DNA from 2 places in the Thioalkalivibrio sp. AKL10 genome. Region 2 is predicted to be linked to the other one. Evidence: riboswitches for the same ligand, from Rfam matches in the RefSeq annotation. Region 2 holds a riboswitch; the other holds the start of a gene.

Region 1 (7,250 bases), on a different contig from region 2:
TCCACGATCAGCCAGCCGCCGCGCGCGGCCAGGGCCGCATGCCACGCCAGCAGGTCCGCGCGGTCGAACCGTTGCCCGGTCGGGTTATTGGGGTTGACCAGCACCAGCACGTCCAGGCCGGGCAATGCGGCCTCGATCGAATCCCCGTTCAGCGGGACGACGTCATGCCCGGCCCCGTGCCAGGCCCGGGCGTGCTCGTTGTAGCTGGGCTCGAGTATGCCCACGCGCGAAGGGCCTTCCCGTAGCGCGGGCAGCAGCTGGATCGCGGCCTGGGAACCGGGCACCGGCAACAGCGCCCCGGTCCCGTAATAGGCGGCGGCTGCGGCCTCCAGGCCGTCGTCCGGTTCCGGCAGGCGCGCCCAGGTCCCTGGCGGCAGCTCACCCGCGTGGTAGCCATGCGGGTTGATGCCCGTGGAGAGATCCAGCCAGTCGGCCTCGGGGATCCCGTAGCGCGCAGCCGCCTGACGGATACCGCCCCCGTGTACCTGGATCAGTGCCTTCGGCTCCGGCGTCTGCATCGATTGGGCCTCAGAACAGGACAACGACAATCACCCCGGCCACAATGAAGGCCATCCAGATGGCCAGCGCACGATCCAGCAGCTCAACCGCCTGGCGAATGCCCGCCGCGTCCGGCATGCGGCCCATCCCCAGACGGGGTCGCCACTCGCGCTGCCCGCCATAGGGCGCCGCTCCGCCCAGGACCACGCCCAGCGCACCCGCCCCTGCGGCCATCACCGGCCCCGCATTCGGGCTCTTCCAGCCGGCGGCCTGCTCGCGCCAGCACTGCAGCGCGTCCCGGCCACGACCGGCCAGGGCATAGCCCAGTGCCGTCAGGCGGGCGGGGATCAGGTTCATGGCATCGTCCAGGCGCGCGGCGGCCCAGCCAAACGAGCGAAACCGGTCATTGCGATAGCCCCACATCGCATCCAGCGTGTTCACCAGGCGATAAGCCACCACGCCCGGCGCGCCAGCCACCAGGAACCAGAAGATCGTGGCGAACAGTGCGTCGTTGCCGTTTTCCAGCACCGACTCGATGGTCGCGCCACTCACCCCACGCTCGTCCAGGGCCGCCGTGTCGCGACTGACCAGCATGCCGACGCCGGTGCGCGCGCCACACAGGTCATCCTTATCCAGGGCCTCGGCCACCACCTCCGCATGCTCGTCCAGGCTGCGCCAGCCAATCGCCAGCGTCAGGATCGCCAGCGTCAGAAGCCAGCCCCAGGCCAACGAGGTGCCCAGTGCGGCCAGCACCACCCAGGGCAGGACCAGCGCCGCGAGAAGGAGCGCTCCGCGTACACGACTCGGCGCATGCCAGCGGGATTCGGCCCAGGCCGCGAGCTGGCCGAATCCGGCCAGCGGATGGAACCGCCGTGGGTCGCCCAACAGTCGGTCCAGGATCAGGGCGCCGATCAGGATCAGAAAGGTACTCATGTGTTGCCACCCCCGGATGGCCCATCCGGACGCGCGGCGGATTCCCGCACAACCGTGGGCAAGCCCAGCTCGCACGGCGCACCCCAGCGATCCTGGAACACCAGGTCTTCCAGCGGTCGCCGGCTGTCCCAGCCTGCGGTCTCCAGCATCGGCCGGTCATAGAAGCGCTCCACATGCCCCAGGCACAGCACCGCGATCGGGTACCCGCCTTCGGGCATGTCCAGCCGATTGGCCAGCCAGTCCGGATCGAACAGGGAGACCCAGCCCATGCCCAGGCCCTCGGCGCGGGCGGCCAGCCACAGGTTCTGGATCGCACAGGCGGCGGAACAGAGGTCCATCTCGGGGAGCGTCCGCCGGCCGAGCACGTAGCGCTCGCGGCCATCGGTCAGGGCCACGACCAGTAACTCGCCCGCCTCGCGGATGCCCTCCAGCTTCAAGCGATGCACCTCCGCCGCGCGCTCGCCACAGGCCTCGGCGGTGCGCGCCTGTTCATCCGCCGCGTGGGCGTGGAGCGCTTCGCGCACCGCCGGGTCGGTAATGCGCAGGAAGCGCCAGGGCTGCATATAGCCCACGCTCGGCGCGCGATGCGCCGCCTCGAGCAGCCGCCGCAACACCGCTGGATCGACCGGGTCCGGCCGAAAATGGCGCATATCCCGGCGTTCCGCGATCACGCGATAGACGGCCGCAAGCTCATCTTGGGAAAATCCCGAACCCCCGGCATCAGCGCCCGGGCAGGAAGGGTTCTCATTGGCGGGTAACTCGGACTGCATCGGCTTACCGTCAGGGGGACACGACGCGGATGCAGAAGGATCGGGGTGTGGCCACAGGGGCCCGCACGTACCGACCCTCGCCCACCGCGCGGTCGCAGAAACATCGTCCAGGCCGGTCTCCGGGCTCGCGAGGCCCCGGCAACCCGGGGCGGCAAGTCGCCTTCCCGGGCCGCGTTCGGCCCAGTGGCTTTCGACTTGTCGAGGTCCGAGCGGCCTGCGGAAGCACCCCTCGAACCCACTCGCTTACCGTTGCGGGGGCAGCGTCGGAATGGGGCTGCGGAGGATCTCGCGCCTGCACCGACTTCCCGTTTAACCCGCGCGATCAGTCGCCCGGGCACCTGGTAGCAAGCCGCCAATCATACGCGGCAAGCCCACTGCCGACCAATTGACGCTCCGAGGCGTCCCAGGCTTGCTGCTATGATGCCCCGCTAGTCCAGCGCCAGGTGGCGGCTCCCCAGCCGGCTCGAAGGCGCTTGAACAACCAATCCAATGCGACTGTAAAATCATGCAATTTTGGACTTCCCGAACTCCACTGCTCGCTTGCCTCCTGGGCCTGCTCTCAACCCCGCTGATCGCAATGGCGGACTCAATCACGGTCACCGACGACGATGACCGCGAGGTCCATCTGGAGCAGCCTGCCGAGCGCATCGTCAGCCTGGCGCCGCACATCACCGAGGTGCTGTTTGCCGTGGGTGCGGGGGACCGCATCGTGGGCGCAACGCAGTACAGCGATTATCCACCCGAGGCGGAGGCCATCCCGCGGATTGGCGGCTACAGCCGGATTGACCTGGAACGGGTACTGGAAAGAGACCCCGATCTGGTGATCGCGTGGAAGAGCGGCAACTCCGCCTCCCAGGTCGAACGCCTGCGCGAACTGGGACTGCCGGTGTACGTATCGGAACCACGCAGCTTCGAGGGTGTGGCCTCGAGCATGCGGCGCATGGCCACGCTCGCCGGCACGCATGACCAGGGCGAGGCCGCGGCAGAGGACTTCCTGGGCCGAATGGACGCGCTCCGCGCCACGTACGGCGACCGGGACCCGATTCGCGTGTTCTATCAGGTGTGGGAGCAACCGTTGATGACGGTCAATGACGACCACCTGATCGCCGAGGCCATCGCCGTCTGTGGCGGCGTGAACGTGTTCGGCAATCTCGACCGCCTGGTGCCACGCATTGGCCGCGAAGCCGTACTGGATGCCGACCCCGAGGTCATCATCGGCGGCGGCATGGGCGAGGACCGCCCCGACTGGGTGGTCGCCTGGGGCCAATGGGAGGATATGACCGCGGTCCAGCGCGACAATCTGTTCTTCATTCCCCCTTCGCTCCTGCAACGCCATACCGGACGCATCGCGGAAGGCACCGCCCTGATGTGCGAAGAACTCGAACGCGCACGCGCACGCCGTCCCGCCCCATGACCATGACGGTCCGCCTCACAGTCTCTCGGAAAGGATATCGCGGGACACCAATGAAGGAGCGTTGTACGTGCGCTGAAGGCAGCGCTCCCGCCGTTCCGGCAACCTACCGCTTCGCCCGCCTGGAGCGGAGGGCTACCGCTTGACCCGTTCGTTCCTCCTGGCCCTGGGCGTGCTGTTGCCCGCGTCTGTGCTCTCCGTTCTGGTGGCACTGGCCTACGGCAGCGTGCAGATTCCGTTCCCTGACCTGCTGAGTGTCTTCTTCGGCGAGGCCTCGCGACTGCACAGCACCCTGGTGCTGGATCTGCGCCTGCCGCGCGCGCTGGCCGCGTTCGCCGCCGGCGGGCTGCTGGGCCTGGCCGGAGCGCTGATGCAGGTCCTGCTACGCAATCCACTGGCCGATCCCTACGTGCTGGGGCTCTCCGGCGGCGCCTCGGTGGGCGCCTTGCTGGCGATGCTAGCGGGGCTGTCCATGTTCTCGGTCTCGGCCGCGGCCTTCGTGGGCGCCCTGCTGTCCACCATTCTGGTGTTCGGCCTGGCCCACGGCACGGGCAGCTGGACCCCGACCCGCCTGCTGCTGACCGGTGTCGTGGTGGCCGCCGGCTGGGGCGCGATGATCAGTTTCATCCTCGCGGTCAGCCCCACCGCGGAGCTCCCGGGCATGCTGTACTGGCTGATGGGCGACGTCTCCCATGCCCGCAACCCCTACCCGGCCTGGGGCGTACTCGTGGTCGTCGCCCTGCTCGCCCTGCCCTTTGGCCGCACCCTGAACGTGCTCGCGCGCGGGCCAATGCAGGCCGCGGCCCTCGGAGTGGCCGTACGCCCGGTGGAATGGACAATCTACGTCGTGGCGGCTCTGATCACCGCGACTGCCGTCACCCAGGTTGGCGCGGTCGGCTTTGTCGGGCTGATCGTGCCGCACATGCTGCGTCTGATCTTTGGCAACGACCAGCGCGTGATCCTGCCGGCCTCGGCCCTGGGCGGGGGCATCCTCCTCACCCTGGCCGACACCCTGGCCCGCACGATCATCGCCCCGGAACAATTGCCGGTGGGCGTCATCACCGCGATGCTGGGTGTCCCGGTGTTCCTGTTCCTGCTCTACCGGAGCCGCTGATGCCGCGTACACATCTCCCAGCCCCCGCGGCGACCCAGCCACACGACACGCCGGGCCTGGGCGCGCGCAGCGTCCACCAGGAACCGGGGCCCAAGACCCTGCTCGCCACGCATGAGCTCGTCATCGACGTGCCCGAGCGGCCGCCCGGTTCGCCGCTGGACCTGACGGTGGATCCGGGCCAGTGCTGGGGCATCCTGGGCCCGAATGGGGCCGGCAAGAGCACCCTCCTGCAGACCCTCGCCGGCCTGCGGGCCGCGCGTGCCGGAACCATCAAGGTCAAGGGACAATCCATTGCGACCCTCGCCCGCGCGGAACTGGCCCGTCGCCTGGGCCTGGTCTTCCAGACCCACCACGACGGCTTTCCCGCCACGGTGCTGGAGACGGCCCTGATCGGACGCCACCCGTATCTGCGGCCCTGGGATATCGAGTCCTCCGAGGACTACGCCCGCGCCCGTGCGGCACTCGCGGCGATGGATCTCGCCGACCTCGAGGACCGCATGGTGGACACCTTGTCCGGCGGGGAACGCCAGCGCCTGGCGATCGCGACCGTGCTGACGCAGGACCCCAGCCTGCTCCTGCTGGACGAGCCCACCAGCCAGCTGGACCTGCATCATCAGGTGGCCGTGCTCAACCGCGTGCAGGCCATCGTCGGTCAGGAAGACCGAGGCGCGGTGTTGGTCCTGCACGACGTCAACCTCGCGGCGCGCTACTGCGATCACTTGCTACTGCTATTCCCTGACGGACAGGCGTGCTGGGGCCCCACGGCCACCATGCTGGTGCCCAGCGCACTGGAGCGCCTGTACAACCAACGCCTGAGCGTGGGCGAGGTGGACGGCCTGCCCGTCTTCCTGCCCCGCAACGAGTAGTGCCCATGGAATTCTTCCGCACCCTGCATTCCGGCCTGGATGCCGAAAACCTGCAGCGAAGCCTCACCGTGTCCGCATTACCCGACGCCAGTGCCGCGATCGATACGCTGATCGCCGACGAGGGCCCTGATGCCGGCGTCGTGTACTGCCTGTGGGGCGAGTTTCGCGTCCATCGGGAAATCATCAACGGTGGCGTTCGCTTTTCCCTGCCGGAATGCCCGAATGGCCTCGCCTGGACGTTGACCACGGGTCATCCGCCCGCCGCGCACGCCGTCATCCTGCACCTGACCATCAATCGCCAGGAGCACGACCCGGACTTCGTCGAGAGCCTCGAGGCGTTTGCCGATTCCTGGGAGCTCCCCGTGCCCTGACAGAACGCTCCATGAAGGGAAACGATGCAATTTTCTTTTCGTTTCATGGTCGGTATGGTGCAGATCTGTTGCGAAGGAGAACGCCATGAACCCGACACCGCCGGACAGCGTGAAGACCTCTCATCCCACCCAGGACGGGGCCGGGGTGAAGATTCGGCGCATCCATGATTTCCGCGGCGGCCTGGATCCCTTCCTGATGCTGGACGAACTGAAGGCCAGCGCGCGCGAGGACTACATCGGCGGCTTCCCCTCGCACCCGCACCGCGGTTTCGAGACGCTGACCTACCTGGTCCACGGCGGCCTGACTCACGAGGACTCCATGGGCAACCAGGGCCGAGTGGAGGCCGGCGAGGCCCAGTGGATGAGCGCCGGCCGCGGTGTGATCCACTCCGAGATGCCGCTGCTGGATGCCGACGGCCTGCACGGCTTCCAGCTTTGGGTAAATCTGCCCGCCGCGCGCAAAATGGACCCGCCGCGCTACCGCGACGTGCGCGCCGACGCGATGCGCCACCTGCCGGAAGACGACGATTCGCTGCGCTTCAAGGCCATTGCCGGCTCCTGGCAGACCAGCGCCGGGGACACCGAAGGCGCGCTTCCGCAGATCGGCGAAGGCGCCGCCATGGCCGATCTCACGCTACCGGCCGGCTACCGCCTGTCGCTTGCGGTGCAACTGGAAGATCGCGTGCTGGCCTACGTGTTCGACGGCGAGCTGACCGGCCTCGGCACGGGCCAACTGGGCGTCTGGCACGGCCACACCCAGGTCCACCTGATCGCGCAGCAGGATGCCCGGGTACTGCTGTTCAAGGGGCGGCCGCTGGGAGAACCGATCGCCCACTACGGCCCGTTCGTGATGAACACCTCCGACGAGATCGAACAGGCCATCAGCGACTACCAGTCCGGCCAGCTCGCCGCCGAACCGGCCAGCATGGACTGAGCTCGAGCCGTCCAACCATCCCGCAAGTTCCTCGCGCGAGCCCCCCTCTCCGTCATTCCGGAAACCGCGCAGCGGTTATCCGGGATCTCACTGCGTGGAACGAGCCCCGACCCGCTGTCTCGCACCCATGCAGAAAACCACGGCTCTTCGGTTCGTTACGGCTGCGGTGAAGGGGCTTTGGGAGCCAAGGTCGCCATGGATGGCGTCGCGGGCCACCCAGCTAGGCTTGGGGCTGGATCCGGTGATCCCACGATCCGTTCCGTGGAGAAGGATGGCCCCGCAACGGGTGCAAGGTCGCTTGTTCGTGGCCGGCCCCCGCGTCCGGGATCAGACGCCTTCCTCGATCAGCTCGA
Region 2 (7,250 bases):
GCGTGTTCGGTCGCTTTCGTAAACGCAGGGAGGCACAGGGCCAGGAAAGCCCGCAGGCCGGCGGACCGTCACAGGAGCACGTCCTGATCGAGGCGGCCGGGCGCAGCCGCATTACCGAGGTGGCTGCCACCGCACGGCGCGTACCCTGGTCGCTGAACTTTCTCCAGTTGCTGTGGGCTGCCGGGCCGGTCACGTTCCTGGCGATGCAGGGCGGCTACTTCCTCGGTTTCGGGCACGCTGCCCCGGCACAGAACTTCATCTTCTTTGCCGTTTACACCCTGCTGTTCGGGGTCATCGGCCTGGTCGCGCGCTTCGTCGCGGATGCCACACGGGGCAAGCGCCAGGAGCGCTCGCGCGATCAGCTGCGCAACACCATCGACTTGCTGCCGGATCTGCTGTTCGTCACCCGCGACCTGGCGATGGGCGAGATGACCCCGGACATGCGCCGGCGCAAGGCAGCCCAAGTCCTGCTGCACGAAGTGGATATCGCCCCCGAGGCCGTGGCGGTCGCGGTGCGCGAGATGACTGGCGATGCCAGCCTGGCGGCCGCCGCGGAGCAGATCGAGATTTATCGTCGCCTGGGGCTGCGCTCGCGCGTCGCGGATCTGGTGGATGCGACCGAGGACTCCCGGCTCGCGGCCCTGGAGAAGCTGCATCACGAGGCGCCGGAGGTTGCGGACCTCCTGCGCGACCGCCTGCGGGGCGTGGCGCCAACCCAGGAGGACGGTGTGCGCCGGGTGGATCAGTTCCTGGATCGACTGTTCTCCGCCGCGGACGCCGATGACCTGGCGCGCTGCACCCTCGACGACGTACAAGCGATCTTCGTGTTGGCCTTCGAGCTGGTAAACGGACGTCAGATCAAGCGGTTGAGCTTCGAATGGTCGGGGGGCTGGCAGCTCGGGGCGGCCCTGGACCGCCTCGAATCCCAGGGCAACCGCTTCCGTGTGGCTCAGGCCGGGGTGGTCAGCCGCCTGCGCTCCCTCGGCATCCTGCTATCCCAGCACGAGGCGTCGGGCCTGGATCCACAGGCCCTGCGCGAGCCGATCGTCAGTCTGGGTCGTCAGGTGCTGGAGGCGCTGCAGCGACTGGAGGATCTCGAACCTCCGGAAAATTCCGCGGATGGGCAGCTCCTCGGTCTTGCGCTGCGCCGAGTCGAGGACCTGCGCGAGGCGCGCGACCACCTGATGCAGTCGCAAAGCCGGTACACCAACGCGGTAGAACGCTGGGAGGCCCTGCGTCGGGCGCAGGTGGAGAAGCGGGGCGAGAAGCGCTGGTTCAAACGCAGCGTGCGCGGCATCCGGGTGAGCGAGGAGCTGATCGAACTGACCGACGACCAGAAGCTGAAACTGGCCAGCCACTTCTGCTCTTTCCTCAAGGAACTCAAGATCGAGCGCGAGGGTGACCTGTTTTACTTTGGTGGCTCGGCGCTGGATACGGAGACCGCCAAGCGGATCGGGATCCAGCTCGCCTTGATCATGGAGCCGCTGGTGGATCTTACGAATCCCAGTATCCAGCGCGCGATCTATGCCAACCCCGCGGCCTATCTGGGCGGGCTCTACGTGGGCATGAGCGCGGATGCCAAGGCAGGCCTGGGCTCGGCGATGGTGCGCAAGGTCCGGCAGGATCTCGGGCGCATGGCCGAGTGGCTGGCGCTGCGCCTCACGCGCATCTACAACCTGCCACTGAGTGACTCCATGCGCGATTTTCTGGTCAGCCACTATGGGGCCAATAGCGAGCGCCTGGAGATGCTGGCGACCCATACCGGGGACGAGTCGCACCCGGTGGCGCTGCGTGCCGAGCGCTCGCCCGAGTTCGACGCCATGCTGCAGGACAAGGCTTGGGGTCTGCTGCTCAAGCGCGGGACCCGCTACCTGTACGCGGAGGAACGGCGCCGCCGCTGATCGGCGGCGACACGCGAGCCTGCCAGCGTCATGCGAGAGCGCCTGGTGGGTGGGTTGGAGGCTGGTAATTTTGCACCCAACTGTGTAGGGTTCGCTGCGTTCCTCGGTGCCCGACCAGGCCTGGCTTGGCGGGTTAAACGGGAAGATCGGTGAGTCTCCGGCGGGCTGCAAGGCCTCGGGACGAGTCCGACGCTGCCCCCGCAACGGTGATCGAGCGAGAGACCGTCCGTCGGTTTCTGATGGTCGCGGCCAGTGCCACTGAACATGATGTTCGGGAAGGCGCCGCACCGGACGCTCGTCAGCCCGGAGACCGGCCAGGGAATGATCGCGCGGCATGCGGCGGGCATGCGAGGCGGATGATCGTGCCGGGCCGTTCGCCGGTCCTGGCCGATCCCCCTCGTGTCTGTCTCCCCCTGTCTGCGCGATCCCGACGAATCAACGGCGTGCGGGCGGCTCGCCGGGAGACTCTACACAATGAAACGCACAGCACTTTCCGCGGCCATCCTGCTGGCCACCAGTCCCGCCCTGGGGGACACACCGAATACCGACGAAGCCCAGACGCTGGAGACCGTCCAGGTCACCGCCTCGCGCATCGCCCAGACAGTGGACGAGACGCTCGCTTCGGTGACCATCATCGACCGCGAAGAGATCGAACGCCTGCAGCCCCAGCAGTTCACCGACCTGCTGGAAGGGCGGGCCGGGATCGAGACCTCCCAAAACAGCGCCTTCGGCAAGACCAGCTCCGTCTACACCCGCGGGACAAGCTCCGACCACACGCTGCTTCTGATTGACGGCGTGCGCATGGGGTCCGCCACTAGTGGTGGCGCCAGCTGGCAGTTTCTGCCGCCAGAGGCGATTGAGCGTGTGGAGATCGTGCGTGGGCCACGTACCAGCATCTACGGTTCCGATGCGATTGGTGGTGTGGTGCAGACCTTCACCCGAGAAGGCCGCAAGGGGCCTCCGAAAGTCAACGCGTTTGTGGGAGGCGGCAGCTTCAATACGCGGGAAGCGGGGGTTGGCGTAGCGGGCGGCACCGATAACACGAACTACAGTTTCTCGGTCAGCCACTTCGAGACCGACGGCATCAACGTGCAGGACGGTGTCGGTGACGACGACCGTGATGGTTACGACAACACCTCGTTGGCGACCAAGGTGTCGCACCGTCTGGATAACGGCGTCGAATTCTTCGGAAACATCCTGTATTCGGAAGGAACGACGGAGTTCGACAGCGGCTCGATCTTCTCTCCGGATGAATCCGACTTCGTGCATGCCGCACTTCGCGGTGGCGTAAGGATTCCCGTGACGCAGCGCTGGGATACCGAGCTCGCTGTTGGGCACAGTCGTGACGAATCGGATAACTTTCTTGAGGGTGAATTCTTTTCCCAGTTCGATACGCGGCGCGATCTGGTCGACTGGCGCAACGATATCGAAATTGCGGATAACGTTTATTTAATTACCGGCATCGACGCGTACGAGGACCGGGTAGAAAGTACAACCGACTACGACGAAGATTCGCGGTACAACGTCGGTGCGTACTCCGTGATTCATGTGGACCTCGGTCGGCATGACCTGGAAGGCAGCCTGCGCTACGACGACAACGAACAATTTGGTGACAAGGTTACCGGGCAGGTGGCCTGGGGTTATCAGATGACCGACCCGCTCCGTCTGCGGGCGTCCTACGGCACTGCGTTCAAGGCACCGACCTTCAACGACCTCTATTTCCCCGGATTTGGTAACACCGACCTGGAGCCGGAGAATTCGCGGACCTTCGAAGTCGGGGCGCGCTACACGCAAGGGGCCTACTATGCCGATGCCGCCATTTTCCGCACCGAACTGGACCAGATGATCGGTTTTGATCCGGTTGCATTCCGGGCTGAAAATATCGATGAAGCGCGCGTTCAGGGTGTCGAGCTGGAAGCGGGTTACGCGAGTACGCGCTGGGTCTCCCGCGCTTCGCTGACGTTGATGGATGCCGAAGACCGTGAGACGGGCAATGAACTTCGACGGCGCTCGCCAGTGACGGCGCGGTTCGATCTGGATCGGCAGCTTGATCGTTTCTCGGTTGGCGGCTCGGTGATCGCCAAGAGCCGGGCATTCGACGATCAGGATAATGATGTACGCCTGTCGGGTTACGGGTTGCTGAACCTGCGCGCGAGCTATCAGATCCATCCGGAATGGCAGCTTCAGGCTTCGGTCCAGAACGTGTTCGACAAGGACTACGAGACGGCGCTCGGCTACAACCAGCCGGGGCGTGCCGCATTCGTGAAACTGCGCTATCAGCAGAGGTGATCCATGGGTAATCGACTGTCGAAGATCGCGACCCGCACGGGTGATGAAGGCCGAACCGGCTTGGGTGATGGGTCGCGCGTGGACAAGGACTCGCATCGCGTCGAGGCCTTCGGAGATGTGGATGAGCTGAACAGTGTGATCGGCCGGTTGCTGACGCACGTTCTGCCCGAAGAGGTTCGCCGCTCGCTGGCGCTGGTGCAGCACGAGCTGTTCGACCTGGGGGCGGAACTGGCGGTGCCGGGGCATCAGGCGTTGCCGGATGCGTCGGTGGAGCGTCTGGACGTGGAGCTCGAGTCCTTCAACGACGATCTGCCGGCCCTGAAGGAGTTCATTCTCCCGGGCGGCGGGCCGGCCTCGGCCGACTGTCATATCGCCCGCACGGTCTGCCGGCGCGCGGAACGGCGTCTTGTCGCACTCAACCACCACGAAGCGCTGCGCCCGGGTTCGCTGGCCTACATCAACCGGCTGTCGGATCTCCTTTTCGTGCTTTGTCGCGTCCTCGCGCGCCACGAGAACGGCGAAGAGATCCTCTGGCAGCCGGCCAGCCAACGCGGCTGACGTGCTCGTCTGATCGGCGTCGCTGCGGCGGCGCCTGATTCCCATTGCAACGGTCGCGGGCGTGTCGAGTACACGCCTCGCGGCCCCTTGCGCCTGTTTTTCGGGAAGTCTCCATGCGTTTTCGTTGCACAATTCTGATGGCTTTGGTGTTTTTTTTATTCGGGGGCGGCACGGCCGGGGCCGGACCGCTGGTGGTGGGCGTCGTCTCCGATCGCTCGGCGGCGGAGGTCGCCGCCGGGGCGCATCGCTTCCTTGAGGCCTATCCGGAGGCGCAGGTCGTGCTGCGCACCCCCGAGCAGCTCACGGACAAGTCGGACGAGGCGGTGTCGACGCTGTGGCGCGAGGCCGATGCGGTACTCGTCGCGGCCGTCTTCGGGGATCAGGCCGCGCGCCTCGATCGTCTGTTGCGGGAGGCCCCGCCGCCCGAGGGGGCCCCGATCCTGGCCATTAACAGCGTGCGCCACCTGACGGCGTTGTCGCGGATCGACAGTGAGGCCGTACTCGCGGGTCTCGATGACGAAATGCGTACCGAACTGGCGGCCAACCCGGACCCTGGTGAGGATCCGCGCGCGCACCTGGCCCAGCAGCAGGAACGCTTCCCCGAGCAGGCAGACTGGCTGACCGGGCGGGCGTTCTACCAGGGGCGCACGCCGGAAAACATGGAGGGCCTGATGCGCTGGCTGGCCGCGCATGGCGGCCACGCGATCGACGTACCGGACCCGGACCCGCGCGAGACCATCCGTTACTATCGCCATGGAAGCTCCAGCCCCGATCCGGACGCCCTCGATCTGGAGGCGGGTCCGGCCGTGGCGCTGCTGGATCTGGATACCGGTGACCGGCCGGGCGACCGCGCCCTGCTGGATGCGGCCTGTGAGGCCCTAGAGAACCGCGATATCCAGTGTTTTGTGGTGCTCGCGCGCTGGGGCGGGGCGAGCCGCGAGGCGGTCGAGACCCTGGAGGACGTGACCGGGCCGGCGGATCTCGCGGGGATCGTGAGCCTGCAGGACTTCGTGGTCGGCGGGGGCGGCAACCGCGAGGCGGTGGCCGAGGCCTTCGGCGAGCTGGATGTCCCGGTGATCAAGGGCATCCGACTGGCGGCCGTGAGCGCGACCCAGTGGCGGCTGTCGCACGAAGGCATCCCCTGGGACAAGGTGCACTACCACGTGGCCATGCCGGAGTTGCAGGGCATAAGCCAGCCGATGGTGCTGGCGGCCGCGGGCGCCCCGGAACAGGACGAACGCACGGGTGTGCGCCTGACACTGACCGAGCCGGTGGGCGAGCGCGTGGAGGCCCTGGCCGAGCGGGTGTCGAGCTGGCAGCGTCTGCGCACCCTCGACAACGCGGACAAGCGGGTCGCGGTTGTCTACTACAACCATCCGCCAGGTCGCCAGAACATCGGCGCGGACAAGCTGGATGTCCCCGAGTCGTTGCTGGAGATCCTGCAGAACCTGGAGGCGGCCGGCTATGACCTGGGTGGCGAAGTGCCGGAGGATGCCGAAGCCCTGCTGGACATGATCCAGGACCGGGCGGTGAATCTCCCGGAGCAGGCAGATGCGCTGGACGCGATCGCCGGCCGGGTGGCCGCGCTCGATCGCGAGCAGTACCAGGCCTATTTCGACGCCCTGCCGGAGTCGATCCGGGCCGAGCTGGTGGATGGCCCGATCGGCTACCTGCAGGCGCGCCTGGAGGCGGCCAAAGCCGCCGACGAGATCGATTTGGCACAAGCCGCGCTGGAAAGCGGTGTCGGTGATCTGCGCCACATGCTCGAGAGTTATCCGCACGCGGCCCAGGATCGGGCGCTGGATCTGCTCGCACAATTCGAGGCGGCCTGGGAGGCCACGCTGGCGGGGGAAGACGCGCACGCGACGACCGAGCAACTGCGCAAGGCCCTGGTGCGCACGGGTATCCCCGGCCTGACCGGCTGGGGCGAGCCGCCGGGCGAGGCGATGACCCGCGACGGCGAGATGCTGTTCCCGGGGATCGAGTTCGGCAACGTGTTCATCGGCCCGCAGCCGCCGCGCGGCTGGGAGGTCAGCGAGCGCCTGCTGCACGCCAACACCACGTTCCCGCCGACCCACCAGTATGTCGGTTTCTACCACTGGATCCGCGATCACTTCGAGGCGGATGCACTGGTCTATGTCGGCCGCCACTCGACCCGCGAATTCCTGCCGCGGCGGCGCGCGGGGCTGGCGCCAGATGATTACCCCGAGATCCTCGGGGGCGCCCTGCCAATCATCTATCCCTACATCGTCGATGGCGTGGGTGAGGGCATCCAGGCCAAGCGCCGGGCCATGGGCGTGATGATCAGCCACCTGACCCCGCCACTGGCGGCCACCGAACTGTACGACAGTCTGCTGGAGCTGCGCCAGCTGGTGGAGACCTACGAGGCCGCCGCGCAGCCGGATGCCGCGACCCGCTCGCGGGCCGCCCAGACCCTGCGCGAACGCATCGAGGATCTCGGCCTGACCGAGACCATCGAGCACGAACTGGCCCGGGGCCATC

What was found. Region 2 has a riboswitch for cobalamin ahead of G333_RS0109905 (TonB-dependent receptor domain-containing protein). Riboswitches for the same ligand answer to the same signal wherever they lie in the genome.
Region 1: it holds a riboswitch for cobalamin, as region 2 does, so the genes downstream of both, bluB (5,6-dimethylbenzimidazole synthase) here and G333_RS0109905 (TonB-dependent receptor domain-containing protein) in region 2, are expected to answer to the same signal.

What each region holds. Positions count from the first base shown of each region.
Region 1 is NZ_KB907143.1:453,040-460,289, reverse strand. Features, by position in the region: gene cobD (threonine-phosphate decarboxylase CobD) at 1-518, opposite strand, end outside; gene cbiB (adenosylcobinamide-phosphate synthase CbiB) at 529-1,431, opposite strand; gene bluB (5,6-dimethylbenzimidazole synthase) at 1,428-2,201, opposite strand; cobalamin riboswitch at 2,294-2,558, opposite strand; gene G333_RS0107975 (cobalamin-binding protein) at 2,779-3,615, shown strand; gene G333_RS0107970 (iron ABC transporter permease) at 3,755-4,726, shown strand; gene G333_RS0107965 (ABC transporter ATP-binding protein) at 4,726-5,592, shown strand; gene G333_RS0107960 (hypothetical protein) at 5,598-5,963, shown strand; gene G333_RS0107955 (pirin family protein) at 6,049-6,897, shown strand; gene G333_RS0107950 (VOC family protein) at 7,225-7,250, opposite strand, start outside.
Region 2 is NZ_KB907144.1:255,257-262,506, reverse strand. Features, by position in the region: gene G333_RS0109910 (hypothetical protein) at 3-1,901, shown strand; cobalamin riboswitch at 1,989-2,235, shown strand; gene G333_RS0109905 (TonB-dependent receptor domain-containing protein) at 2,376-4,190, shown strand; gene G333_RS0109900 (cob(I)yrinic acid a,c-diamide adenosyltransferase) at 4,194-4,748, shown strand; gene G333_RS0109895 (cobaltochelatase subunit CobN) at 4,862-7,250, shown strand, end outside.